One region of the Paraburkholderia sp. EG287B genome, then DNA from elsewhere that is predicted to be linked to it. Evidence: riboswitches for the same ligand, from Rfam matches in the RefSeq annotation. Region 1 holds a riboswitch; each other region holds the start of a gene.
What was found. A riboswitch is a leader RNA that binds a small molecule or an ion and turns the genes downstream of it on or off. The one in region 1 is predicted to bind manganese.
Positions count from the first base shown of each region.

Region 2: another riboswitch for manganese. It lies ahead of AB4Y40_RS17300 (sodium:calcium antiporter); the one in region 1 lies ahead of AB4Y40_RS05270 (TMEM165/GDT1 family protein).
Region 3: another riboswitch for manganese. It lies ahead of AB4Y40_RS34420 (TMEM165/GDT1 family protein); the one in region 1 lies ahead of AB4Y40_RS05270 (TMEM165/GDT1 family protein).

Region 1 is NZ_JBFRCG010000002.1:553,712-563,220, reverse strand. It holds gene AB4Y40_RS05285 (class 1 fructose-bisphosphatase) at 1-549, opposite strand, end outside; gene pepN (aminopeptidase N) at 815-3,505, opposite strand; gene AB4Y40_RS05275 (DUF4136 domain-containing protein) at 3,869-4,567, shown strand; gene AB4Y40_RS05270 (TMEM165/GDT1 family protein) at 4,651-5,223, opposite strand; yybP-ykoY riboswitch at 5,278-5,471, opposite strand; gene guaD (guanine deaminase) at 5,509-6,816, opposite strand; gene AB4Y40_RS05260 (adenosine deaminase) at 7,011-8,072, opposite strand; gene xdhC (xanthine dehydrogenase accessory protein XdhC) at 8,113-9,171, opposite strand; gene xdhB (xanthine dehydrogenase molybdopterin binding subunit) at 9,292-9,509, opposite strand, start outside.
Region 2 is NZ_JBFRCG010000009.1:30,027-39,535, reverse strand. It holds gene AB4Y40_RS17325 (acyl-CoA dehydrogenase) at 1-392, shown strand, start outside; gene ugpB (sn-glycerol-3-phosphate ABC transporter substrate-binding protein UgpB) at 510-1,856, opposite strand; gene AB4Y40_RS17315 (VOC family protein) at 2,071-2,469, opposite strand; gene AB4Y40_RS17310 (class I SAM-dependent methyltransferase) at 2,517-3,200, opposite strand; gene AB4Y40_RS17305 (porin) at 3,506-4,549, shown strand; yybP-ykoY riboswitch at 4,622-4,725, shown strand; gene AB4Y40_RS17300 (sodium:calcium antiporter) at 4,903-5,901, shown strand; gene AB4Y40_RS17295 (HPP family protein) at 5,920-7,008, opposite strand; gene AB4Y40_RS17290 (TetR/AcrR family transcriptional regulator) at 7,173-7,775, shown strand; gene AB4Y40_RS17285 (MFS transporter) at 7,822-9,261, shown strand; gene AB4Y40_RS17280 (hypothetical protein) at 9,470-9,509, shown strand, end outside.
Region 3 is NZ_JBFRCG010000023.1:48,453-57,961, forward strand. It holds gene AB4Y40_RS34375 (phosphatase PAP2 family protein) at 286-1,125, shown strand; gene AB4Y40_RS34380 (chromate resistance protein ChrB domain-containing protein) at 1,400-2,380, shown strand; gene AB4Y40_RS34385 (chromate transporter) at 2,377-3,561, shown strand; gene AB4Y40_RS34390 (superoxide dismutase) at 3,593-4,327, shown strand; gene AB4Y40_RS34395 (MFS transporter) at 4,374-5,615, shown strand; gene AB4Y40_RS34400 (hypothetical protein) at 5,660-6,655, shown strand; gene AB4Y40_RS34405 (DUF1289 domain-containing protein) at 6,668-6,868, opposite strand; gene dmeF (CDF family Co(II)/Ni(II) efflux transporter DmeF) at 6,872-8,167, opposite strand; gene AB4Y40_RS34415 (metal/formaldehyde-sensitive transcriptional repressor) at 8,175-8,450, opposite strand; yybP-ykoY riboswitch at 8,552-8,727, shown strand; gene AB4Y40_RS34420 (TMEM165/GDT1 family protein) at 8,745-9,332, shown strand.

The sequences.
Region 1 (9,509 bases):
CGTGAAGCAGTTCACGCCGTGGCCGGTCGTGAGCACGAGCACCGTTTGCGGGCCGTATACGGCGTAGCCCGCGGCGACCTGCTTCGTGCCGGGCTGCAGGAACGATTCCTCGGTCGCCTGCTGGCCGTCCGGGCAGCGCAGCACCGAGAAGATCGTGCCAATCGACACGTTCACGTCGATGTTCGACGAGCCGTCGAGCGGATCGAACACGAGCAGGTATTCGCCCTTCGGATAGTTGGCCGGGATCGGGAAGAACGTTTCCATTTCCTCCGAGGCCATCGCGGCGAGGTTGCCGCCCCATTCGTTGGCGTCGAGCAGGATCTCGTTCGAGAGGATGTCGAGGTTCTTCTGCACTTCGCCCTGGACGTTCTCGCTGCCGGCCGTGCCGAGGGCGTCACCGAGCGCGCCCTTGCTGACGTTGAAGCTGATCGCCTTGCACGCGCGCGCGACGACTTCGATCAGGAGACGCAGGTCGGCGGGCAGGTTGCTGTGCTGGCGCTGCTGCTCGATCAGGTACTTGGTGAGGGTGGTGCGACGTTGCAAAGCCATTGCAGTACTCCGGATACGCTTAGGGATGTCGCAATTCTACCCGCTCGACTGTGACCGCCCGCCGCACAGCCGCGCAAAATAAAGCGCCGGGGCCCGGCCGGGTTGGCTGGCGCGGCTTTGGGCGCGGTGCCCGGTCGCGGCGCACCGCCAAAATAATCGTGAAAAAAATGCGCAAAAAAACCGGCGCGCCGGCCGGTTCATGGGTCGCCGCGCGGCGCTGCTCAGGCGCCGCGCGTGGTGTGCCGCTTCGTCCGGTTTCGTCTGATCAAGCCAGCGCTTTTTCGACGATCTCGCGTACGTCGCGCGATTTGGCCTCAGCGGCGACGCGCTCGAGCGCCGTGCGCATCGCGTCACGCAGCGCGGGCGTGAAGCGGCGCCACAGTTCGAGATTGCGGGCGAGGCGCGCCGCGACCTGCGGATTGAGCGCGTCGAGCGCGATCACCTGGTCGGCCCAGAATGCGTAGCCCGAGCCGTCGGCGGCATGGAACTGCGCGGGGTTCGCTGCGCAGAAGCTGAAGATCAGCGAGCGTGCGCGGTTCGGATTCTTGATGTTGAACGCCGGGTGGCCCATGAGCGCGCGCACCGTCTCGATGGTCGGGCGTTGCGCCGTGCCCCGTTGCGTGGCTTGCAGCGCGAACCACTTGTCGATCACGAGCGGTTCCTTCTCGAAGCGTACGTAGAAGTCTTCGAGCGCGCGGCGAGCGACGTCGCCGCCCGTGGCCGCCTGCACGTTCAACAGCGCCGAGAGCGCCGCCGAACGGTCGGTCATGTTGTTCGCGGCGTCGTATTGCGCCGTGGCGAGCCGCACCGCTTGCGCGGAGTCGTCGAGGTCCGAGAGATACGAGAGCGCGAGGTTCTTCAAGCCGCGGTGCCCAGCCGCCTCGGGCGTCGGCTCGTACGCGCCCGGCGTGATATTGCGCTCATAGGCGGCGAGCCATTCACCTTGCAGCGCCGTTGCCAGTTGCTTGCGCACGAACTGGCGCGCGGCATGCACGGCGGCCGGATCGGATTCGGTCATCTGCTCGGCGAGATACGTTTCCGAGGGCAGCATGAGCGCCAGCTCGCGGAACGACGGCGAGAGCGATTCGTCGGTCAGCACGCGGCGGAACGCATCGACGAGCGCGTCGTTGATTTCGAGCGGCTGGCCCGCGGCGGCGCGTCCGGCGAGCGCGAGCAGTTCCCGCGTGGCGAGGCGCTGGCCCGCTTCCCAGCGATTGAACGCATCGCTGTCGTGCGCGAGCAGGAACGCGAGTTCGTCGTTGCCGTAGTCGTAGTCGACGATGACCGGCGCCGAGAAGTTGCGCAGCAGCGAGGGCAGGGGCTTGGCCATCACGTCGGCGAACGTGAAGGTCTGCTGCGTGTCGGTCAGCTCCAGCACGCGCGTCGTGCCGTGCGCGGCGGCTTCGCCTTCGAGGCGCAGCGGCAGGTCCGCGCCGTCCGCGCCGATCAGGCCGATTGCAAACGGAATGTGCAGCGGGCCCTTCTGCGTTTCGCGCGCGGCGGGCGAGCCGTTGGCGTAGCCCTGCGTGAGCGTCACGCTGTAGCAGCGCGTGCCTTCGTCGTAGCTCGTGCTCACGCTCACGCGCGGCGTGCCCGCCTGGCTATACCAGCGTTCGAATTGCGCGAGGTCGCGGCCGTTGGCGTCGGCCATCGCGGCGCGGAAGTCGTTGCAGGTCACGGCCTGGCCGTCGTGGCGCTGGAAGTACAGGTCCATGCCCTTGCGGAAGCCGTCGCGTCCGAGCAGCGTCTGATACATCCGCACGACTTCCGCGCCTTTTTCGTAGACGGTCATCGTGTAGAAGTTGTTGATCTCGACGTAGCTCTCGGGGCGCACCGGATGTGCCATCGGGCCTGCGTCTTCGGCGAACTGCATCTGGCGCAGCACGCGCACGTCTTCGATGCGTTTGGTCGCGCGCGCCGCCTCGTTCTCGTCGCCGCCCGACATCGCCGCCGAGAACTCCTGGTCGCGGAACACCGTGAGGCCTTCCTTCAGGCTCAGCTGGAACCAGTCGCGGCAGGTCACGCGGTTGCCGGTCCAGTTGTGGAAGTACTCGTGGCCGACCACGGCCTCGATGTTGGCGAAGTCGACATCGGTGGCCGTTTCCGGATTCGCGAGCACGTACTTCGTATTGAAGATGTTGAGCCCCTTGTTCTCCATCGCGCCCATGTTGAAGTCGCTCACGGCGACGATCATGAAGCGGTCGAGATCGAGTTCGAGGCCAAAGCGCTGTTCGTCCCAGTGGATCGAGTGGATGAGCGAGTCCATCGCGTGGCGCGTCTTGTCGAGATCGTGCGGCTCGACCCAGACCTGCAGCAGCTTTTCCTTGCCCGAGCCGCTCTGGATGCGCTCTTCCAGCGCCACGAGCTTGCCCGCCACGAGCGCGAACAGATAGCTCGGCTTGCGGAACGGGTCTTCCCATTTCGCATAGTGACGGCCATCGGGCAGCTCGCCTTCGGCGATCAGGTTGCCGTTCGAGAGCAGCACCGGGTACGCGGTCTTGTCGGCGCGCAGCGTGACCGTGTAGGTCGCCATCACGTCGGGCCGGTCGAGGAACCAGGTGATGCGGCGAAACCCTTCGGCCTCGCACTGCGTAAAGAAGTTGCCGCTCGACACGTACAGGCCCGAGAGCGTGGTGTTGGCGGCGGGCGCGCACGCGCCGGTGAGCGTGAGCTCGAAGGCCTCGGGCACGTTCTCGATCGTGAGCCCGTGTTCGTGCGCGCGGACATTCGCGTAAGGCTTGCCGTCGATCGCCGCGCCGATGAATTCGAGCTGCTCGCCCATGAGTTCGAGGTGCGAGGTGGGTTGCGCGTCGGGATTGCGACGCACGCGCAACGTGCTCTTGACGATCGTGCGCTCGGGCACGAGGTCGAATTCGAGGTCGACGGTATCGATCAGAAACGCGGGCGGCGCGTAGTCTTCGCGGCGGATCACGGTGGGCGTGGCGGTATCGGACATGGTCTGGATAGGGGCGTGTCGGATCGGGGTGGATCGATCGGTGTGGATCGAATGGGCCGGCCGCGGCGGCGTGTGCGCCCGCCGGGCGCTGCCTGCCGTCGCGGGAGCGCGGCGGATCGCCCCATTGTACAAAGGCTCGGGCCGCTTTGTCCGTCGGGGCCCGGTCGCCGAACTTTCGCGCCGCGCCACGAGTCAGTATGATCAGGCCCTGCCGCGCAGCTGGCTGAACGCAAAACAGGACACGACCGGCGTGGAATGCGCACGGATCGGACACGGAATAAGCGCGGCGCAAAGATCGTATCGGAGAGAGCGGCCCCCACGACTGCACTTTTCCAACTGAAGCAACCCTGCTACGAGAAGACCATGATGCACGACAGATGGACCCGCCGCGCCCTCCTGATGCTGGCGGCGCTCGCCCTCACGCTCTCCGGCTGCACGACCTACGTGACGAGCCAGGTGACCGCCTTCTCCGCATGGGACGGCGGCAGTGACGCCACGCGCACCTTCGCGTTCAAACGCAGCCCCGAGCAGAACCAGAGCATCGAGCAGAGCACCTACGAGCAGTTCGTCGCCAACGGGCTCGCCATGCACGCATTCCGCCTCGTGGCCGAGCCGCAGGCGCGCTATCTCGTGGGCCTCGCCTACGGCAGCCGCACCGACACGGTGACGGTCGCGCAGCCCGTGTTCTACAACCCCTGGCCGGGCCCGTACTGGGGGCCGTGGAACCCGTGGGGCGCATGGGGACCTTATCAGCCCGCCTACGTGAACCAGAGCTATCCCGTGTATTCGCATGCGCTCGCGATTCGCATCACGGAAAAGGCGAGCGGCAAGGAGGTCTATAACGTGCAGGCGCGCACTTCGGGCGACGATCCCTCGCTCGTACGCGTGATGCCCTTTCTCGTGCAGAGCGCGCTGGGGAATTTCCCGCTGGCCAACGGCACGGTCACGGAGGTCAAGATTCCGGTCGGCAAGAATGGCGGCGCGCCGAACGAGACAGCTGCGGCTCCGGCGGGTGCGGGGCAGGGCAGTGCGGCCGCGACGGGGAACGCGCCGGCGAAATAGGCACGCATCGTCGTGCCCGCCCACCAGGCGACGCGTCGGAACTTCTGTCCGGCGCGTTTTTTTATGCCATGCGCGACGGCACGTCAGAACCCCACGCCCAGAATCGCGAGCACGCCGAGTACGACGAACAGCACCGCCGCAACGGCATGCACGAGTTTCGTCGGCAGCTTGTGGGCGAAGCGGTCGCCGAGCAGGATCGCGGGCACATTGGCGATCATCATGCCGAGCGTCGTGCCCGCCACCACGCCGAAGAAGTCGTGAAAGCGCGCGGCGAGCGCCACGGTCGCGATCTGCGTTTTGTCGCCCATTTCCGCTAGAAAGAAGGTCACCACCGTGGCGCCGAACACGCCGAGCTGCGAGCGGTTCACGTTCGCCTCGCCTTCATCGAGCTTGTCCGGTACGAGGATCCAGAGCCCCATGGCGACGAACGAGGCGGCGAGCGCCCAGCGCATGACGCCAGGCGTCACGAACGCGCCGAGCCACGTGCCGAGCGCGCCCGCGCCCGAGTGATTGACGAGCGTCGCGACGAGCACGCCGAGGATGATCGGCAGCGGTCTGCGGTAGCGCGCCGCGAGCACGAGCGAGAGCAACTGCGTCTTGTCGCCGATTTCGGCGAGCGCGACTGCGCCGGCCGAGACCAGGAAGGCTTGGTTCACGTTCTGATGGATCCTCGGGCCGTGTGTCTGCGAGCGACGACCCACGAACCGCCGGGCCCTGTTGCGGCGGACATGGGTCATCGGTCTCGCCAGGCCCGGGACAAAGGCCGCGTCCGCCATGGCCGTACAAGCCAGGTCTGTTGACGGACGCCCCCGCGAATTCGCGCGCGGCAAGCCCCGGATCCGAAGACCGGCGCTGCGGCGCGATGCGAGGCGGCTACTCCCCAATGAAGCGCGGATCATAGTATCGCGCTTTTGCCTGCAACCCCGCGCTGGGCGGGGCTTTCAGCGGCGCGTGCCGGCGCGGCTGTGCACGCGCTTGCCTGCCGCGTAGGTCTCGAACACGGCGCGGTCGTCGCCGAGCAGGGCGAGCGCGAACAGCAATTCTTCCAACGATTCGGCGCGTGCCGTGCGCCGCGCGAGCAGCGGCGTGGCCTGCGCGTCGAGCACGACGAAGTCCGCTTCGCTGCCGGGCGCGAGCGTGCCGATCTTGTCGGCGAGATCGAGCGCCTGCGCCGCGCCCGCTGTCGCCAGCCAGAACATGCGCGTGGCCGTGAGGTGGTGGCCGCCCATGCGCGCGACCTTGTGCGCCTCGTTCATGGTTTGCAGCATGGAGAACGAGGTGCCGCCGCCCACGTCGGTGGCGAGCGTCACCGGCATCGACGATTCGCCGGCCTTGTCGAAGTCGAACAGGCCGCTGCCGAGGAACAGGTTCGAGGTCGGGCAGTGCGCCGCGACCGTGCCCGTATCTGCCATGCGGCGGCGGTCTTCATCGTCGAGCCAGATGCAGTGGCCGTACACGGCCCGCTTGCGCAGGAGTCCGTAGTGATCGTACACGTCGAGGTAGCTGCGATGGCCCGGGAACAGTTCCTTGACCCACTTCACCTCGTCCGGGTTCTCGGCCACGTGGCTCTGGATGAAGATGTCGCCATGCGCCTTCGCGAGCGCGCCGCACGCTTCGAGCTGCGCCTCGGTCGAAGTGGGCGCGAAGCGCGGCGTGAGCGCGTACATCTGGCGCCCGCGGTTGTGCCAGCGCTCGATCAACTCGGCGCTGTCGTCGTAGCCCGTTTGCGGCGTGTCGCGCAGGAACTCGGGGCAATGGCGGTCCATCAGCACCTTGCCCGCGACCATGCGCAGGTTCTTCGCTTCGCTCGCGGTAAAGAGCGCGTCGGCGGACTGCTTGTGCACGGTGCAGTACACGAGCGCCGTGGTCGTGCCGCAGGCGAGCAGCTCGTCGACGAAAAAGCGCGCCGTGTCCTGCGCCACCGCTTCGTTTTCGAAGCCGCGCTCGGTCGGGAACGTGTACGTGTTCAGCCACGGCAGCAGACCCGGCGCGGGCGAGGCGATCATGTCAGTCTGCGGATAGTGGATGTGCGTGTCGATGAAGCCAGGCACGATCAGCTTGTCGCGCAGATTGTGGACCGTCGCGTTTTCATCGACGCGCGACTTGAGCGCGGACCACGCGCCCGAGGCGACCACGTGGCCGTCTTCGACGATCACGACGCCGTCTTCGTCAAAGACAGCGGCGTCGGACGATTGCGCAGGGTCGCCGGTGAACGTCAACAGTTTTGCGCGGTAAGCCGATTGAGTCATGGGAACTTCGTCTCCGATAAATTCAGGTAATCGTCCAATGCATGCCCCGCATCACGCATGCCGCTCCTGAAATTGCGGCGCGCAAGGGCCCACGGTCCGGCGCTCGCGCGCTGGACCGGATTCGTGTGACAGCCCGGGCTGGGGCTTGCTGTGCGGACGAGTCCGCGTTTTTAGTTAGCGCCTGGGTGCAGGCCCTAAGCCGTTGCGCGACTCCAGTTCGCGTCGAGCTTCGCGATCAGCGCGGCGCGCTCTTCGGGCGTCACGAACGAAGCCTCGAAGCCGTTGCGCAGGATCGTGTACACCTCGTCGTCGTCGAGCTCGAGCGCTTCGATGATGGCGCGGTAGTTCTCGTTGACGTAGCCGCCGAAGTAGGCGGGATCGTCGGAATTGACGGTCACTGCGACGCCCTTGTCGAGCAGGGCCTTGAGCGTGTGCTGCGTCATGTCGTCGAACACGCACAGCTTGGTGTTCGAGAGCGGGCACACCGTGAGCGCCACGCGCGTGTCGGCCAGACGCGTGACGAGCGCCGCGTCTTCGATGCTGCGCACGCCGTGATCGACGCGGTCGACCTTGAGCAGGTCGAGCGCTTCGTAAATATAGGAGGGCGGGCCTTCCTCGCCTGCGTGCGCGACGAGCTTCAGCCCCAACGCCCGCGCCTTCTCGAACACGCGCTCGAATTTCGAAGGCGGATGACCGCGCTCCGACGAGTCGAGGCCCACGCCGATCAGGCGCGCATAGCGCTCGAACAGCGGGCGCGCGGCTTCAAAGGTGGCGAGCGCATCGGCTTCGCTCAGGTGGCGCAGGAAGCACAGGATCAGCTTGCTCGTGAGGCCGCGCTTTTCGGCGTCGGCAAGCGCGCGGTCGATGCCCGCGACCACGGTTTCGATCGGCACGCCGCGTTCGGTGTGCGTTTGCGGATCGAAGAAAATTTCGGTGTGCACGACGTTGTCGGCGAGCGCGCGCTCGCAGTACGCCATCGTCATGTCGTAGAAGTCCTGCTCCGAGAGCAGCACGCTCGCGCCCGCGTAGTAGATGTCGAGGAACGACTGCAGGTCGGTGAACGCGTAGGCGGCGCGCAGCGCGTCGATCGAGTCGTAGGCGAGCTTGACATTGTTGCGCTGGGCGAGCGCGAAGATCAGCTCGGGTTCGAGCGAGCCTTCGATATGGATGTGCAGCTCGGCCTTCGGCGCATTGGCGGCCTTTTCGACGAGCGCCTTTGCGTTGGCGGCGGTATTGGCGGTGGTCGTGATCGTCATGTTCGGTTCGATTAGCTTTCGGGTTCTTCAGTGTTTGACATCACGCGGAATGGGTGGCGGGGGCATGCGCCGCGCTCGCCCGCTTCGCCGCTTCGATCGCCTGCAGCAGTTGCGCGGCGGCCGACACGGCGATGACTTCGGGCGACTTGTCGACGATGCCGTCCACGCCGAGCGGGCAGTTCATGCGCGCGATCTGCAGGGGATCGATGCCGCGCGCGGCGAGCCGGTGCTCGAACTGCTTGCGCTTCGTGTGCGAGCCGATCATGCCGAAGAACACGAAGTCGCCGCGGCGCAGGATGCGCTCGGCGAGATCGAGGTCGCGCGAATGATCGTGCGTCATCACGATGAAGCTCGTGCCGGGCGGGGCCGTGTCGACGGCTTCGTCGGGCGCGTCGTTGGCGTCGATCGCCACGTTGGGCGCGTTCAGCAGCGCGAACGCCTCGGGCGTCGGAAACGCGGCGTCGCGCTCGTCGACCCACAGCACGCGGCAGGGCAGCGTGCTGAGCACGCGCACGAGCGCTGCGCCCACGTGGCCCGCGCCGAACAGCACGACGGGAAAGTCGTTCGGCGCGATGGTTTCGGTGAGGAGCAGTGCGCCGCCCGTTTCCCACAGCAGGCAGTCGGGCGCTTCCACGCCCGGCTCCGGCTCGGAAAGCATGGCCGGATCGGCTGCGGTGCCTTCACCTTCCGGGCTCCCGTTCCGCGAGGAGCGAAATGATACGCTACGCACGGTCGACGCGCCTGCCGCGAGGCGGCGCGCGAGCGTGGCGAGCCAGCCGAGGTCGGCCACGTCGAGGCGCTCGAACGCGAGCACCACGGCGCCGCCGCAGCACTGGCCGAGGCTCGGCCCGAGCGCGAGGCGCTCGAGGCGCCGCGCGTGCGGCGTGCGCATGCCGTCGCGCAGCACCTGACGCGCGATTTCGATGGCCTTCCATTCGAGGTGGCCGCCGCCGATGGTGTGGCGGGCCGCTTCGCGCGTGACGATCATCTTCGTGCCGGCCTCGCGCGGCGCCGATCCCTCGACGCGCGCAACGGTGACCAGCACGGCGGCGTCGCCGTGCGCGAGCAGTTGCTGCAGATCGGAAAGCCAGGTTTGCATCTGGCGCTTCTCCCTACGGGGCGGCACGTTCTCGCCTGTGCCGCCGGTTAATCTTCGTGGCTTCGCGCGGGCTGCGCTTCGCGGTTGGAGTGTGCGAGGCGCCGGCAGGTTCGCGCGCGGTCAGTCCATTTTGCGGTGGTTTTCCCGCAGCGCGTCCAGCGCATCGAGAATTGCTTCAGGCGTCGCGGGCGCGCGCAGCGGCGCGGCCTCGCGCGCCTCGGGCACTGCCGCGCCCACGGCGTCGCGAATCGCGAGAAATACCGAGAACGGCAACAGCAGCGGCGGCTCGCCCACGGCCTTCGAGCGGAACACGGTCGGTTCGACATTGCAGTTGCCGC
Region 2 (9,509 bases), on a different contig from region 1:
AGGCCACGCTCGAACGCGCACACGCTTCGGGCGCGGCAGACGAGGCCACCCACGCGAACGCGCTCGCAGCCGCACTCGAGCGGCTCACGCAAGTCACGGGGCAGTTGTGGGCAGCAGGCGACCCGGCGGTGACACTCGCCAATGCTTCGGTGTACCTGGAAGCGTTCGGCCACGTGGTGCTGGCCTGGGTGTGGCTCGAACAGGCGCTCGTGGCACGCGCGGCACTCGCCGCGTCCAATGGAACGCACGGCGAGGAAGCGGACTTCTATCGCGGCAAGCTCGCGGCCGCCGCCTACTTCTTCGCCTGGGAGTTGCCGAAAACCGGCGCGCAGTTCGATCTGCTCGCCTCGCTCGATCGCACCACGCTCGACATGCAGGACGCGTGGTTCTAAAGCCGCAATCACAGAGCGAAAGTAAAACGCCCCAAAAGACCGGACTCGCGTCGGCCTTTTGGGGCGCTGCCCGATACCTCGCCCGAGGCATCGGATCACATCACATGCGTTGGACCGTCAGTTCGCCGCCTGCTGCTCGAAGCGCCTGAGCAGATCGTTGCCGCGCGAGTTGGCCGAATCGAGCGCCTGCTGCGGCGTCTTCGCGCCCGTCCAGACCTGTTCGAGTTCCTCGTCCACGATCGTGCGGATCTGCGGCATGTTGCCAAGGCGCAGGCCCTTGGTCCACGGCAGCGGCGGCTTGTTGAGCATCTGTTTCGTGGCCGTGTCGGCGCCCGGATGCGACGCGTAGAAGCCCTGTTGCTGCGTGAGTTCGTACGCGGCCTTCGTCACCGGCAGATAGCCCGTGTCCTGATGCCACTTCGCGGCCACGGCCGGCGAGCTCAGGTACGCGAGGAACTTCGCCACGCCCTTGTAGACCTCGGGGTTCTTGCCGCCCAGCACCCACAGGCTCGCCCCGCCGATGATGGCGTTCTGCGGCGCGCCCTTCACGCTCGGGTCGTACGGCATCATGCCGGTGCCGAACTTGAACTTCGCATACTGCTGTACGTTCGCCAGCGCGCCCGACGAGCCCATCATGATGCCGCAGTCGCCGCTATAGAACTTCGCGGTGGCTTCATCCTTGCGGCCCACATAGGTGAAGGTGCCCTGCTTCGCCATGTTCTGCAGGAAGGCGATGTGCGCGACCTGCAGCGGCTTGTTGATTTCGAGTTGCGCATCGAGGCCGTCGAAGCCATTGTTGCGCGTCGCGATCGGTGCGCCTTGCCACGCGCTGTAGTTCTCGATCTGGATCCAGCCCTGCCAGCCGGTGGTGAAGCCGCAGCTCATGCCCGAGGCCTTGAGCTTCGCGGCCGCTTCGGCGACTTCGGGCCAGGTTTTCGGCGGCGCGTCGGGCAGGCCGGCCTTCTTGAAGGCGTCGCGATTGTAGTAAAGCACGGGGGTCGAGCTGTTGAACGGCATCGACACCAGATGGCCCGTCTTCGCGTCGCTGTAGTAGCTCGCGATGGTCGGCACGAAGGCCTTTTCGTCGAGCGGTACGCCGGCGGTCTTCATCACGTCGTACACGGGCAGCACGGCCTTCTTCGCGTTCATCATCGTGGCGGTGCCGACTTCGTACACCTGCAGGATGGCGGGCGCATCGCCGCTGCGATAGGCCGCGATGCCGGCGGCGAGCGTCTGGTCGTAGGTGCCCTTGAAGACGGGCACGATCTTGTATTCGCTCTGCGACGCGTTGAATTGCTCCGCGATCGCGTTCACGCGCTCGCCAAGCTGGGACTCCATGGCATGCCAGAACTGGATTTCCGTGGCAGCATGCGCGGCTTGCGCGCCGCCTGCCAGCACCACGGCGGCGATCAGCGCGCGCAAGCGGCCGCGCGAACCCGCGCGTTGTATCTCGTGCTTTTTCATCTGGGTCTTCTTCCTGTTATTGATCGTTGTCCCTGCACATGCGCGCGTTGAGGCGCGGCGCGGGACTTTGGTTCAGGACTTCGATTTTCGACTTCGATACATCGGGCCGTCCGCCGGCGGTCGCTCGCACGCGCGCACGGCACCCTCGGCCCAAGGCAGCGCAAGGGTAGCACAGCGATTGGGACGCCCGTGTGATGGCTCGTGCCGCGGCGTATCAATGGTCCACGGCATCGTGGCAACAGACGCAGAGCTTGTTGCCTTCGGGGTCGCGAAAGTACGCGCCGTAGTAGTTCGGGTGATAGTGCGGGCGCAGGCCGGGCGCGCCTTCGTCGGTGCCGCCGTGCGCGAGCGCGGCGGCGTAGGCGGCGTCGACTGCCGCGCGCGAAGGCGCGAGCAGCGCGACCATCTGGCCGTTTCCGGGTTGCGCGGCGTTGCCGTCCCACGGCCGGCCGACGAGGAAGAGCGGCCGCGGCACGCCCGGCTCCATCCAGCCCGCCCACGGGTAGTCGGGCTCGCGGAATTTCAGCACGAAGCCGAGCGCCTGCATGAGCGGGGAATAGAACGTGAATGCCTGCCCGAAATCGTTCACGCCGATGTACACGTGAGAAATCATCGCCATCGTCTTTGTCTCCTCGTTTGCAGCGGCGCGCGGGGGCGGTGTCAGCCGCGCCGTTGCGCCATGAACAGCACGGAAGCGGGCTTGCCGCTGCGCGGGTCGAGCGGCTCGCGCAGCGCGCGCAAGTCGAGGCCGCTCATGTCGAGCAAGGCGATCCAGCTTTCGAGCGTACGAAAGTACCACGGCGGCGCATCGCGAAACGCACTGCTGAATCCGGCCCACGATCCGGCGCGCCAGCCGTCGACATAGGGTTCGTCGCCGCATGCCACGAGTGGATGCAGCGTCTGCACGATGAGCGTGCCTTGCGGCGCCAGCAACGTGGGCACCGCGCGCAGCAGAGCATCGACACTGGTCGAGCCGATGAGCGAGAAGTTGCACACCACCGCATCGGCGCGGCAGGGTAGTGCGCCCTGCGCGACCTGCTCGTAGGTTAGCAGGCGGCAGTCCGTGAGCCCCGCCGCGCGCGCAGACTCCACGAGTTCGGGCACCGCGTCGACGCCCGTGACGGCGACGCCGCGGCGCGCGAGCGCCAGCGCGAGCCAGCCTTCGCCGCAGCCGAGATCGATCACGCTGCGCGGCGCGCACGCGAGCACGGCGTCGAGCACCGCTGCGTCCGTCACGAGCCGGCGGCTCGCGATCTCGCCACCGCGCACGGCCGCGATCCAAGGCGTCGCGTTGCGCTGCCATGATGCGAGGACTTCGGCGTCGGTGCGGATATCGCGACTCATGGGTCTCCTTGTCAACGCAGATCGTGGTTGTGCCACCGAAACGCGTATTATGCGCGCCGCCGGAGACCCGGAACGGCGCGCCAACTCGACGGCAGGAGGACCGGTGTCGCGAATTACGAACTGAAGAACGGCACGCAGAAGCCGGCCGGCCCGACGCAATCCCCGGGACCGTTGGGCTGCGGATGCAGGTTCGCGCATCCTGAGAAGGCAGCGGCGACCGTAGCGCACAGAGCAGCGCGCAACACATAAGAAAGCATGCGTGATTTCATGAATGAGATGGTGTGAGCCGACGTTGACTTGCCGCGATGCGCGGCTCGGGCGGGACGTTCCAGATGATGTCCGGCAACATGTCGCCGAACCTCTGGGGCCTGCGCGGCACCGAGGACCTCGGCAACGGCCTCTCGGCGATCTTCAAGCTCGAAAGCGGTTTCAACGTCGACAACGGCAAGCAGGGCCAGGGCGGCCGCCTGTTCGGCCGCACGGCCATGGTCGGCCTCAATTCGAGCACTGCGGGCAGCGTCACGCTCGGCCGCCAGTACGACCCGCTCATCGACCTGCTGCAGCCGCTCACCAACGACGGCGCATTCGGCTCCGCGTTCGCCACGCCCGGCGACATGGACAACTACGACAACAGCTACCGCACCAGCAACTCGATCAAGTATGCGAGCCCCAACTTCGGTGGCCTGCAGATGAGCGCGATGTACGCGTTCGGCGGCCAGCCGGGCAGCACCGGCGCGGGGCAGACGTGGGCCGTGGCGGCCGCATACAACCATGGTCCGTTCGGCTTCGGCGCGGGCTATTTCAAGGCCAACAGCAACGGCGGCACGGCCGCGACGTTCGACGGCCTGAATCCGAACAACGACGTCAACGTGGATTCCGCCGCCATTACGGGCGGCTTCGTCTCCGCGAATTCGCTGCAGATCATTCGCGCGGCCGGCGACTATACGTATGGGCCGGTGACGGCGGGCCTCGCGTACAGCAATGTCGAGTACGCGAACTACCAGAGCGCGTACGGCGCGAACAGCAACACGAAGTTCAACACGGGCCAGGCGTTCATCAACTATCAGGTCACGCCGGTCGCGCTCGTGGGCTTCGGCTACAACTACACCAAGGGGCACGGCAACGGCGTGGACGCGAGCTACAACCAGTTCAGCCTGGGCGGCGACTACTTCCTCTCGGAGCGCACCGATATCTACGCGCTCGCGGGCTACCAGAAGGCTTCGGGCAAGACGATCGACGCCGATACGGGCGAGTTCGTCAACGCGGTCGCCTCGTTCGGCGACTTCGGCAACGATGCAAGCAACGACGAGCAGGCGATGGTCATGGTCGGGCTGCGTCACAAGTTCTGATTCGCGTTGTGCGAGGCGCGCGCGGCGGGCACGCTGGAAATCGCTCGCCGCCATGAACTTCGGCTATAATCGCCCCCTGTCTTAGGGGAGTAGTCTGCAACGCCGGCTTTGGCGTTGCGCCGCCGTCAACATAATTGGTGCCCCTGCACCATGGCGCCGGCAGCCGTATTGCGGATCATTGCAGCGAATCGCTGCAATAGCGCGGCCTGACGAGACCTATGACGTTTTCCCTTTCACCCGGGCCGGGCGAAGGGATACGTCATGGTTTCGGTGCCCGGCTCGCACATCACGGCAATAACAATGACTCGTCTCGCCCCCCATCACCCCCTCATTTACGCCACGGGGCGTTCGTCATGATCTTGACGTTCGCCTTGCTCGTTGCCGCGGCCGGCATCATCTACCTGTCCTGCGAGACCTTCGTCAATAGCGTCGAGTGGCTCGGCCACAAGCTCAAGGTCACGCAAACCGCCACCGGCACGATCCTCGCCGCATTCGGCACCGCGCTGCCCGAGAGCGTGGTCACGCTCGTTGCCGTCGCTTTCGGCGGCGATCCCGCGCACAAGGAAATTGGCGTAGGCGCCGCGATTGGCGGGCCGCTCGCGCTCAGCACGATCGCCTATGCCGTGGTGGGCTTCGCGTTGCTTGCGACGGCGAAGCGCGTGGGCCGCGAGCGCGCGGCTACCGTCGACGTCAATACGCGCCGTCTGCGCCGCGACCAGCTCTGGTTCCTCGCGATCTTCGTCGCGAAGATCGCGCTCGGGCTCGTGGTGTTCAGCTTCAAGCCGATACTGGGGATCGCGTTTCTCTCGGCCTACGCGTTCTACTGCTGGAAGGAGCTTTCCGCTGAAGATAGCGGCGAGGTGGAAGCCGATCTCGAGCCGCTGAAGCTGCGCCCGCACGACGACAATCCGGCCATGGTGTGGATTCTGCTGCAGACGCTGGGCGCGCTCGCGGTGATCTTCGCGGCCTCGCATCTGTTCGTGCAGCAGATCGGCGCCGTGGGACCGTGGCTTGGCCTGAGCCCGCAGTTGACCGCCGTGTTGTTCAGCCCGATCGCCACCGAGCTGCCCGAGATCATGAACGCGATCATCTGGGTGCGCCAGGGCAAGGAGCGGCTGGCACTGGCGAACATCAGCGGCGCGATGATGATTCAGGCCACTATTCCCACGGCGTTCGGCCTCTTCTTCACGCCATGGCATCTCGGCACGCCTTCGATTCTCGCGGCCGTGACGACGATGGTCGCCATCCTGTTCCTGCAGTGGGCGTTTCGTGCGCCGAAGGTACGCAGCCGTCAGCTCACGCATGTCGGCTGGCTCTATGCGGTGTTCGCGGCGTTGCTGTTCGTGGTGTGACGCGGCCGGGCGCCAGGCTCAGGCTGCCGCGGCGGCCTGGGCGGTGCCCGCGTGGTGATGGAGCCAGCGGATCATGTCCGAATGCCTGACCACGCCGACCAGCCGCCGCGCATCGTCCATCACCGGAATGTCGTGGTAGGCGTGCTCGATGAAGATCGGTACCAGATGCGCGAGCGGCGTGGCCCGATGGACCGCGTGCACGCCGGCCGCCATCACGGCTTCCACCGTTTCTTCCACGCGCGCCGACTCGCGCAGCACCGCGCGGCGCAGCGAGTTCCAGATACGCTTGAGGCCAGCCGCCGGTGCGAGGTCGCCGAGCGCGTGATGCGTGACGACGCCGACCACGCGATCCATCGCATCGACCACGGGCAGCGTCGAAGCACCGTGGCGGCGGAACATCTCGTGCGCCGCCCGCGCGCCCATGGTCGCTGGCACGGCGGGACAGCCAATCGACATGATTTCCTCACAAGTTAGTTGTTCGAACGACTTTTGCGGAAAATCCAGCGGCTCGAGCAGATGTTGCGAGAGCGCGGCGAGCGGCGCGGCAGCGGCTTCCGGCGTGGGACGAAACGCTGCGCGCGGATAGCGGTGCCCGGTCAGCGCGTGGAAGGCGAGCGCCGCACTGAGCAACGCAAAGGACTGGAACACGATCGGCGCGAGCACGAAGTGAAAGCCGAGCGCATGAACAGCGGGGCCGCCGAGCACGGCGGTCAGCGCGACCGCGCCTGAAGGCGGATGCACGCAGCGGCACAGGAACATCGCGCAGATGGCAAGCGCCACCGCCACGGAAGCCGCGGCGACCGGCGACGCGATCCATTGCGCGCACGCCACGCCCACCAGCGCGGAGACGAAGTTGCCGCCGAGAATCGACCACGGTTGCGCAAGCGGGCTGTCCGACGCGCCGAACAGCAGCACCGCGGACGCGCCCATGGGCGCCACGAGCAGCGGGATGTCGCCCGCCGCGCCGAACATCACATGGGTTGCGAGTCCCGTGAACGCGATGCCGATCAACGCTCCGGCACAGCGCCGCCCCCGCTCGCGCCATTGCGGCGCGGCCGGGTTGGGCACGAAACTCGTCAACCATTCGATGAGCGCGATGCGGGACATAGCTGGGGCGGGCTGGTCGGTATGTCGGCCAGATTACCGACGCGCGCCGAATATCAACAATTGATATTTCTGTGCGTACATATAATTCATCCTGTATGCATGTTTGGATTCGCGGCGCGTGTTTTTTCTCGGCAATTCGGAATCGTTTGGTCTAGAATAACGACATGAAACCCGATACCCGTTCTGGCCCCGGCCGTCCACGCGAATTCGACGAGCAGGAAGCCGTGCAGAACGCGCTAGAGGTATTTCGCGCGCGCGGCTATGCGGCAACGTCGCTGCCCGACCTGATCGAAGGGACGCAACTCTCGCGCGGCAGCCTCTACAAGGCGTTCGGCGACAAGCACCAGCTCTTTCTCGCGGCGCTCGACTTCTACACCGAGCGCGGTATCGCTCGGCTCACGCGCAACCTGCGGCACGCCTCGGCGCGCACCGCGCTGCGCGAGGCGCTGCGTCATTACGTGCGTCTTTCCGCCGGCCTCGAAGGGCTTGCTGGCTGCCCGGTGACAGCCGCCGCCACCGAGTGTCTGCCCTTCGACGCCGAGGTGAAAGCCCGCGTCACGGACATGTTCACGCGCATGCAGGCGCTGCTCGCCGGCGCGATCCGGCGTGGCCAGGCCGCGGGCGAACTGGCCGCCGACCAGAATGCCGACGATCTCGCGCGCTTTCTGCTCTGCACGATCGAAGGCATGCGCGTGCTGGGCAAGACCGACGCCGGCGAGAATGCGATGGATGCAATCGCTGAAATCGCGCTCGGCGCCATCCGCTAGTTTTTTTTGCTTAATTAGGAACTGAATGATTCCATATGGAGGCCGCATGACGAACCTTTCGACTGTGGAAATGCCGCCCACGCGAGCGGGCGCGCGCACCTGGTGGGCGTTGACGGTGCTGCTGATGGGCACGCTGTTGCCGCCGCTCGACTTCTTCATCGTCAACGTCGCGCTGCCGTCGATGCAGGCCGACCTGCATGCCAGCGCCGACATCGCGCAGCTGGTGATTTCGGCCTATGCGGCGACCTACGCAATCTTTCTCATTACGGGCGGCCGGCTCGGCGACCTGTACGGACGGCGACGCATCTTCCTCGTAGGGATCCTCGCGTTCGCAGCGGCTTCGGCCGTGTGCGGGTTCGCCAGCTCGCCCGCTGCGCTGGTGACAGGACGCATCCTTCAGGGCGCCGCCGCGGCCGTCATGGCGCCTCAGGCGCTGGCGTCGATCCATGCGCTCTTTCCGGCGCACCAGAAGGGGCTTGCGCTCAGTCTCTTTGGTGCCGCCTATGGGATCGCAGCGGTCGCCGGCCAGGCGCTCGGCGGCGTGCTCGTTTCGGCCAACGTGTTCGGGCTCGGCTGGCGCAGCATCTTTCTCATCAACCTGCCTGTCGTGATGGCGGCCGCGCCCGCGGCGTACTGGCTCGTGCGTGAAAGCCGCTCGGACCACCCCGCGAAGCTCGATCCCGGCGGCATGGTCCTGCTCGCCATGGCGCTGGCTGCGCTCGTCGTGCCGCTGATCGAAGGCCGCGAGCGCGGCTGGCCGGTCTGGACGTGGGCGTTGCTGATTGGCGCCGCGCCCCTGTTCGCGATCTTCTGGCGCTACGAGGCGCGCGTCGCGTCCGCCGGGCGCGATGCGCTCGTGCCGCCCGTCATCTTCGCCGCGCCTGGTCTCGTGCGCGGGCTCGTTGCCACGCTCTTCTTCTATTCGCTCGCACCGTTCTTCATGATGTTCGCGATTTACGTACAGCGTGCGCTCGGGCTCGCACCGCTCGAAGTCGGCTTGCGTATTCTGCCACTGGGCGTCGGCTTTCTGGTCGGGCCGCTGCTCAATCCGCTGATCGCGCGACTTTTCGGGCATCGTTCGGCGGCTGCCGGCATGGCGATCGAGGGCTGCGGATTATTTTGGACTGCCATGCTTGTTCACGACGAACATCTGCACGCGCTGAACGCATCGCTCTTTCTGATCGGTTTCGGCCAGGGCGTGGCGCTGCCCGCGCTCGTCAGGCGCAATGTCGAATGTGTCGATCGACGCTGGTCCGGTCTTGCCGCCGGGCTCGTCAGCTCGTTCTTGCAGGTGAGTGCCGCGCTCGCCGTGGCGCTGCTCGGCGGCCTGTTTTTTGCGCTTGCCGGGCCGGATGCGAGCAGCGCGCAGGTGGCTCGCGCGTTCGCGACGACCGTTGCGATCATCGGCATGCTGCTTTTCGTTGCAGCGTTTCTCGCCGGCGGCCGCAATAATCCCGTGCCGCAATTGCGCAAACAACACGTATGAAATACGTGCTTCGATTGCGCCTGCGTGAAGCGATGGCCATGCATCGGGACGCGTGACTAACACGGCCTGTGCGCCATGCCGCTGTGACGGGAAAGCGGATCGTCGCTTTCTAAATTTGTTTTCATCTGGAGTGCGCCGCAACTTAAAGCATGCGTTCCGATTGGGCACCGATAATGCCTTCCAGTTTCAGCACTGCGAGGAACGCAACATGCAAAAGCCGATGTCGATCGAACTCGTCAACGAATACG
Region 3 (9,509 bases), on a different contig from region 1:
CATCCGATTAACACGCGCCGGCTGGAAGAGAGGTGATGCTACCGCAGACTGTCTCGTGCCGCGGTTGCGAAAGTCCGGTTGCCTCTCGATCTCGCGTGCGCGGCGCTTATGCACGTAAGGTTGCGTCCAGATTGCAGGTAAAGTTGCTGATATAGCGTCAGGACGTCCCGAGCGCCAGATCCAGCGGACACTTGGGCCTGACCTTCTCACAACGCGGGCCGGCGGAGGCATGGCGACCGACGCGTGCCGCAGGTTGTGTCCAGCACGGGTTACCGGAGGTTCCCGATGAAGCCGCTGAGCACGCTTTTCAGCAAGTTGTTGCGACGCTTTTCGGATATGGAGCCTGGGGCTGTGGTTGGCGGTAAAGAGGGGTGGCGATTTGTGCTTCGCCGTACGGGTTTTACGAAGTTGGCGGTGGCCGTCATTCTTGTACTTGGCGGCATCTGGCTGTTTCTCGGTATTCTCGAAGACATCCTCAGCGGGGACCCCCTGGTTACCGTCGACCAGATGCTCCACAAGGGGCTGCAGGGGCTTCGCACTCCGCTTGTTGGCCACGTGATGGTGGCCGTTTCGGAGCTTGGCGATGCTGCGGTCACGATTCCCGTCTTTCTGACCGTGCTGTCTGTGCTCCTGCTTCGGCGCGAATGGCGGACGGCCGGGTACTGGATTGTCGCAATCGCGATGGCTGAAGCATCGGTGAAATTAATCAAATTTGCTGTGCAACGGTCACGACCGGTGTCTATCTACGAAGGTATTGAAAGCTTTTCCTTTCCCAGTGGCCACGCGACACTGAGCATTGTCATCTATGGCTTCCTCACGTACCTCGTCTGTCGCGGCCGTCACAAGCACACGCAGTTCAGGATTGCCGTGATAAGTGGTTCGGTAATAGCACTGATATCCATTTCCCGCCTGTACCTCGGTGTTCACTGGTTTTCCGACATTCTGGCCGGTCTAAGCCTCGGCACGGCGTGGATCGCGTTTCTTTCCGTCGCCCATCATCTCAGGGACCGCGACACGCGAGGTTCGCCCGTGCTGTGGGTGGTCGCGCTTGTCACATTTCTGACGACTGCTGCGATTCACATCTCACTGCACCACAGCGCTGATCTTGTTCGCTATGTGATCTAGCTGAAGACGCATACGTGGTCAAACCGGGTCACGAATTGGATCCGGTCAGGGAACCTGCCAGCAACACAACGATCGTGGACGGGATGCCAGGGATCGCGTCGGGCCGCCCACGCGCAGGCGGTTTCATGGTGACCGCTCTTCCTGGTCTTCGACGCTGGACCGAAATTGCGCAGAAGAACGCGGCATCCGGCCAGGAATTCGTCGGTTCAAACGGGATTTTGGTGGATAAAAAGTTAACTTGTAGATGACGCTACACAGCAGTAGCATAATCTACATGAAATCATTATCGACCTGGTCGGTCCTTGTACTGACATTGCCCACCGAGAATGCGACGGCGCGTATGCGCTTCTGGCGCGCACTCAAGGCAAAGGGCTGCGCCGTTCTGCGCGACGGCATCTACCTCTTGCCTTATACGGAAGCGCGCGAGGGCGTGCTGCGCGAGCTTTCGGTCGCGATTGGCGAAAGCGGCGGCACAGCCCACCTGCTGCGCGCGCCTAGTCTTGACGCGTTGCAGGAGGCCGAATTCCGCGCGCTGTTTGATCGCGCTGACGAGTACGACGGCCTCATCCGCACGCTCGCCGATGCCCGGAAGACGGTCTCGGGCCAGTCCGCCGCGGAACTGACGAAGGTGATGCGGCGCTTGCGCAAGGACTACGAGACCATCGTCGCCATCGACTTCTTTCCGGGCGAGGCGGCAACGCGCGCCGAGGCCGCCTGGCAGGATTTTGTTGCGCACGTCGACACGGTGCTCTCGCCCGGCGAGCCACACGCGGCAGACCGCGCAATCCGCTCGCTTTCCGTTGAGGACTATCAGGGGAGGACCTGGGCGACCCGCAGGCGCATGTGGGTCGACCGTGTGGCGAGCGCATGGCTGATTCGCCGTTTCATCGACCGCGACGCGCGCTTCATCTGGCTGCCATCGCCGGACGTCTGCCCGGCGGACGCACTCGGTTTCGATTTCGATGGCGCCGTCTTTACCCATGTGGGAGAACGCGTCACATTCGAAGTACTGCTGGCGAGCTTCGGCCTCGACAGGGACCCGGCACTCGTGCGCCTCGGCGCCATGGTTCACGCGCTCGACGTAGGCGGCGCAAGCGTGCCGGAAGCCATCGGGTTCGAAGCGGTCATGGCCGGTACCCGGGAGCGCGCGGCCGGCGACGATGAATTGCTCGATGCCATGAGTCCAGTGCTCGATTCGATGTACACGCACTTCGCGGCGAGCGAAAAAGGTGGCGATTCAGGACGACGCCCATGAGCACAACGACCGCACACGTGCCGGGCTACACGCTCGGACAGATGGCGCTCTATATGCTGAAGCTCGGTACGGTTGGCTTTGGCGGACCGGTTGCGCTCGTCGGCTACATGCGCCGCGATCTGGTCGAGCATCGCGGCTGGATTGCGGAGGAGGACTATCGCGAAGGCCTGGCACTGGCGCAGATGATGCCCGGTCCGCTTGCCGCGCAGCTTGGCATCTATCTCGGCTTCGTGCACTACCGCCTTTTGGGAGCGACGGTCGCGGGACTCGCCTTCGTGCTGCCTTCGTTCCTGATGGTCGTCGCGCTAGGCTGGGCCTACGCGCATTTCGGTGGGCTGTCGTGGATGCAGGCGGTTTTCTATGGCGTAGGCGCGGCGGTAGTCGGCATCATCGCGATGAGCGCGTACAAGCTGACAACAAAGACGCTCGGCGCAGACCGGCTGCTCTGGATCATCTTCCTGATCCTCGCAGTTGTAACGATCGCCACGGAATCGGAAATCGCCTGGCTCTTTATCGCGGGTGGTGTCGTCAACTGGCTGCGCCGGTCGCCGCCCGGATGGCTCAGTAAAGGCGGTTTCAACGTACTGGCCGCGACGCAGGCGCCTGCACTTGCTGGCGTCTTCAGCGGACTGGATCTCCCGCTGCTCGGCCAGATTGGTCTTTTCTTCACGAAGGCGGGTGCGTTCGTGTTCGGCTCGGGTCTGGCGATCGTGCCGTTTCTCTACGGCGGCGTCGTGACCGAGCACCACTGGCTCAACGACAAACAGTTCGTTGATGCGGTCGCCGTCGCGATGATTACGCCGGGGCCGGTTGTCATCACCGTAGGTTTCATCGGCTATCTGGTTGCGGGACTGGCCGGTGCCTGCGTTGCCGCGCTCGGAACGTTTCTGCCGTGCTACCTGTTCACTGTGTTGCCCGCACCGTACTTCAAGAAGTATGGGCGGCTGCCTGCTGTGAAGGCGGTTGTCGATGGCATTACGGCTGCTGCCGTAGGGGCAATTACCGGTTCGGTCGTCGTCATTGCCAGACGTTCGGTCATCGACTGGCCAACCGCGCTGATCGCACTCGCAGCCGTGCTGCTGCTGTGGCGCTTCAGGAAACTTCCAGAGCCCGTGATCGTCGTCGCAGCCGCCCTGATCGGCCTTGTGCTCTATCCGCTTCTCCATCTGTACGCCTGGTAACCCGCGTGCGGGACAACTGCGAGGAATGCATATGAAGTCGCGACGTACCTTTCTGCACGATACCGCCGCAGTCGGTGCAGGAATGATGCTGTCCCGGGCGCAAATGGTCCACGCGGCCAGCGTTCCCGGCTATGTCGACAGACTCGTCAATGCGGATGGCAAGTATGCGGCGGCGCCGCTGCCATTCGCCTATGACGCACTCGAACCGGCCATTGATGCCCGCACGGTTGAACTCCATTACAACTTTCACCACAAGCCAGCCGCCGCTGCGGCAAACAAGGCCGAAGAAGCGCTGGCCAAGGCGCGGGAAACGAACGATTTCGCGCTGGTGAAGTTTCATACGAAGGAGCTGGCCTTTCAGTTGTCGAGCCACATCCTCCACACCATCTACTGGACGAGCATATCGGGCAAGGGCGGCGAGCCGAAGGGCGATCTGGCAAAAGCGATCGACACCAACTTCGGCTCATACGAGAAGTTCAGGACCCAGCTCATGGCAGCGACGATTGCCACTGAAGCGTCAGGCTGGGGCGTCGTTGGATACCTGCCTGCGACCGGAAAGCTCATGATCCTCCAGTGCGAGAACCACCAGAAACTCACGGCGTGGGGCATCCAGCCGATCCTGGTTCTCGACGTTTTCGAGCATGCCTACTACCTGAAGTATCAGAACCGCCGCAATGAGTACGTCAACCAACTTTTCAGCATCATCAACTGGGATAACGCTGCAATGAGACTTCAAGCCGCGATGCCGTCACGCGCGACGGTGTGAATGCACGCGCCTGGCACGACGTCGAGGCGAATACGCGGGTACTGAAATGACTGCTGCCCGGGCGCCACTCTCAATCCTGCTTCCTCCGGCGGGCGTGGACCGGAGCGCGTGGCTGCTGCTCGTAGCACGGAGTCTGCGCGGGATCTGCGACGGCTTCGTTGCCGTACTGCTGCCCGCGTATCTGCTGTCGCTTGGTTTCGGGAAGCTCACGGTTGGCCTGATCGGCACCGCCACACTGCTGGGCTCTGCCGTCGCGACGATCGCTGTCGGCTTGATGAGTGGCCGTTACCCGCAGCGCGCGCTGCTGCTCTTCGCTGCGGCCCTGATGGCAGCAACCGGCCTGGCGTTTGGATTCCTGTCGTCACTTTGGCCGCTGCTCGTAGTGGCGTTTGTCGGCACGCTCAACCCGAGTTCGGGTGACGTCAGCCTGTTTCTGCCGCTTGAGCACACATGTCTCGCCGAATCCGCGCGGGGCGACGTCCGAACCGCGCTCTTCGCCCGCTACAGCCTCGCGGGTGGGCTTTCGGCTGCACTAGGCGCGCTGCTCGCCGGATTACCGGACTGGGTTGCAGTCCATTCCGGCTTTTCCGCACTCGTCGTCATGCGCGCGATGTTCATCGTCTACGCAATCACGGGCTTCGTCGTTTTCCTCCTGTATCTCCGGCTACCAAAGCGTACGGCGCACGCGGCAACTGCCCGGGCGCCGCTCGGCCCGTCGCGCGCGATCGTCACGCGGCTCGCGCTGCTGTTCAGCGTCGACGCGTTTGCGGGAGGTTTGCTCGTGAACTCGCTGCTCACGCTGTGGCTGATCCAGCGCTTTGGCCTTTCGCTCGCGTCAGCAGGACAGTTCTTTTTCTGGTCCGGGCTGCTCAGTGCAGGCTCGCAACTGGCCGCCGCACCGATTGCCCGCAGGATCGGCCTGCTCAACACGATGGTGTTCACACACATTCCGTCAAGCGCCTGCCTGATCGCCGCCGCCTTCACGCCGACGCTACCACTGACCCTGGTCCTTTTGCTTGTGCGCAGTGCGCTGTCGCAGCTCGATGTGCCGACCCGGAGTGCCTATGTAATGGCGGTGGTGACACCACCCGAACGACCGGCGGCAGCGAGCTTTACGGCGGTGCCGCGCAGCCTTGCGGCGGCGGTAGCGCCGACAATCGCCGGTGGGCTGCTGGGAGCCGGATGGCTCGGCGCACCACTGATAGCGTGTGGCGTGCTCAAGATTGCCTACGATCTCGCGGTGCTCGCCGCTTCCCGTCATATCAGGTTAGATAGAGGATCGTCGTGAATCGCACCAACGCACTCCGTCGCTTCGTCGCACGGCTCTTCGGCATGCTTTTCGCAATCTTGACTGTGGCCGGTAGCGTCGCTGGTTGCGTCGCACATGGAGCGGATGACGCAGTAACTGGCAATCTGCCACTGAAGCACGTCGAGGATGTTCCACTGCCTGGGCGAGTGTCACGATTCGATTATGAAAGCTATGACCCTGACAGGCATCTGCTGTTCATCGCTCACCTGGGTGACAGCGAAGTTGTGGTGTTCGATACAGTCGCGTCGCGCGTTGTTGCGCGCATACCGGGTATCTCCGCCGTGCATGGCGTGCTCGTGGTGCCGGAACTGTCCCGGGTGTATGCGTCCGCGACCGGCACAAACGAGGTTGTCGCAATCGACGAGCGCACGCTGAAAATAATTGCCCGGGTGCCCGGCGGCATCTATCCGGACGGCATGTCGTATGCGCCCGATGCGCGCAGGCTCTACGTCTCGGATGAGACGGGAGAAACCGAGACAGTAATTGATGTCCCGGGCAACCGGCGGATCGCGACGATACCGCTCGACGGGGAAGTGGGCAATTCGCAATACGATCCGGTTTCGCGACACATCTTTGTCAACGTGCAGACGAGGCGACAACTGGTGGAGATCGATCCGGCAGCCAATACGATTGTCTCCCGTACCGATCTGCCTGGCGCGAAAGGCAATCACGGACTGCTGATTGTCCCGGAACTACGCCTTGCGCTCATTGCCTGTGAGGACAACGCGCGCCTGCTGGTGCTCGACATGCGTTCGATGAAGGTTGTCTCGGCGTTCGATGTCGGCGGCGAGCCGGATGTCATCGCGTTCGATCCCGCATTGCACACGGTCTTCGTGGCTGGCGAGGCAGGCGTCGTGTCGATGTTCAGCGTCGACGCGTCCCGTGTGTCGAAGATTGGCGACGGGCGCGTGGGACCGAATGCACACGTTGTCAGTCTCGATGCGGCGACGCACCGGTCGTACTTTCCGCTGAAGGACGTCGGCGGGCATCCCGTCCTGCGGATCATGGCACCGCGATAGGGGCGCGCCTGGTCAGTCCTGTTTCGACGCTTGCGGCGCTTCACGTGTCAGCTTTGACTGCCGCCGGGATTTTTCATTGAGGATCTGATGACGCCTGTGGTCCGTCATTTTTTTCCAGCTGCGGGCTTCCTCTCGCGTCCGGTAGCAGCCGGTGCAGAGCCCGGTCTTGCCATCGAACGCGCACAGGTCGATGCAGGGAGATTTGACTGCCATGGCTCAGGCTACGGCCCGATTGGGATTCACTTCGACCGTCACATGCGACAGTCCCTTGAACCGCTTGAGCGCCGCGTGATAGAAACCCGGGTTGCGCTGTGCTTCACCTGTGGCGACCGAAACGACAGCGCTCATGTGCCCTGGGCCTACGCGCCACACATGCAGGTCAAGCACGGTGTCGCCGTTGTCTTCGATGACGTGGCGGACGTTCTCGGCCATGCGGCGGTCCGTGTTCACGTCGAGCAGGATGCCACCCGTATCGCGCATGAGACCCCACGACCAGTTTGCGATGACGAGCGCGCCAACTATGCCTGCAAGCGGGTCCATCCAGACCCAGCCAAACGCGCGGGCCAGCAACAGGCCGATGATGGCCAGCACGGAAACTGCAGCGTCTGCAATCACGTGAATGTAGGCTGAGCGGATGTTGTGGTCGCGGTTCGCGGCAGCCTGCGCGTCGTCGTGATCGTGCTCGTGTTCTTCGAACTCGATTGAATGCTCGTCATCAGGCAGGCGGACGACGGCCTTGAAGGCATGCGGCTCGGGAATGTCGTCCTTCGACTCGAGATAGCCGCCGCGATCGATAAATGCGAAGGTTTGCTGCGCCCCATCGGGGCGGATTGTCGTCACTGAAACAGCATCGGCGCCAAGATTCGAAGCAGCCGTTTCCGGCTTGATACGGAAGACGGGCGGCACGCCATCTTCGAAGATCGAAACGGCAAAGACGCCGGCGCTACCGAAGATGCGTTGCACCTCTTCTTCGTGGCCGTGGTCGCCTTCATGCCCATGCGCGTGGCCATGAGCGTGCCCGTGACTATGTCCGTGGCTGTGCCCGTGATGGTCGCCGCTCAGCAGCCAGACGCTCGCCAGATTGACCAGCAGGCCAAGCACCGCGATGGGGATCGCCTGGCCGAAGTGGATCGGCACCGGCGAGAGAAAGCGCGAAACGGCCTCGTACCCAATCAGCAGCGCAATCATCGCGAGCACGATGGCGCTGGTAAAGCCTGCGAGGTCTCCGAGCTTGCCGGTCCCGAATACGAAGCGCGGGTCGGCCGCGTGCCGGCGTGCGTAGGTATACGCCAAAGCAGCGATCAGCATTGCGCCGGCGTGCGTCGACATGTGGAGTCCATCGGCGACGAGTGCGAGCGAGCCAAAAAGACTGCCGCCGACAATTTCGGCCACCATCATCGCGCTGCACAGCGCGATCACCATCCAGGTTCTGCGCTCGTTCTCTTCGTGGGCTGCGCCCAGAAAGATGTGATCGTGTCCCGCCCCGAAAGCGGCGTTCTCGAATTGACTCATGTTTCTCTCACTTGAAGTAGCTGTGCACTACCTCGATCAGTTGCTCGGTGCCGCTGCCGTGCTCGTCGTCGTGCGGCTCTGCGTCGACGAGGTGCGTACGGATATGGTCTTCAAGAACCACCGCGAGCAGGCCGTTCATTGCGCCACGGCTACTCGTAATGAGCTGCAGCACGTCCATGCAACCGCGCTCTTCCTCGAGCGCACGCTCGATGGCCTCGACCTGTCCCTTGATGCGGCGTACCCGGTTGAGCAGTTTCTGTTTTTCGCGAATCGTATGGCTCATGCTCCGCCTCCAGTTATAGCGTAGGGGGGTATATTAGCAAAATAGGGTGGAGGGGTATACTAAAATATCCTTGCAGGAGCCGGCGCGATGCTTTTATAATCGCGCCACTCTTCGGGGAGTAGCCGCTCCAGGCGCGATGTCTGGAGGCGCACGTCAACATACTTGTCCGCTAACTGGCGACATGGCGTGTGCAGCGCAAGCCTGGCAAGACCGATGACGTGCATCCCTACCTGGCCGGGTCGCGGGGGTGTGTGTCATCGCGTGTTGACTGCGCGGCCCGGAACAACAAACCCAATGGAATCCTTCCTCGTATCGACCAGCGTGGTCGCACTCGCTGAAATCGGCGACAAGACGCAACTCCTCTCCCTCGTTCTCGCTGCCCGTTATCGCAAGCCCATTCCGATCGTGCTCGGCGTCTTCGTGGCGACGCTGGTCAATCACGGATTTTCGGGCGCGCTGGGAGCGTGGCTCGCAAACGTCATCAATCCCCATGTCATGAACTGGGCCGTTGTCGCGTCGTTCGCGCTGATGGCCATCTGGATTCTGATTCCTGACAAGCTTGACGAGGCCGATGCCGTTACGAAGGGGCACATGGGCGTGTTCGGTACGACCGTGGTGACGTTTTTTCTAGCGGAAATGGGCGACAAGACGCAGGTGGTGACGGTTGCCCTCGCGGCCCGCTTTCACGAATTTTTTTGGGTCGTTGCAGGAACGACACTGGGCATGATGCTCGCCAACGTCCCGGTCATTTACCTTGGGCACAAGTTTGCCGACCGGTTACCGACCAAGGCTGTACACGTGGTGGCCGCCATAATTTTTGTGGTTCTGGGGGGCTTTGCACTCAGAACGGCGCTGTATCCCGAGGCACATCCGCTGTTCTAAGCGGCCGGAGCGCATGTCCTGACGAGGACTGCACATTCGCTGTTGAGTGACCGCTTCCGAAGGACATTTTGTCGTTCGAGCGGCACATCATTGGATAGGATGGATGTCCGAATCTGGCCGCAGGACTAAACCGCTCGCGCGGTAGGGGCTCCGGTCCGACGCTGGAGGGCAGGGAGA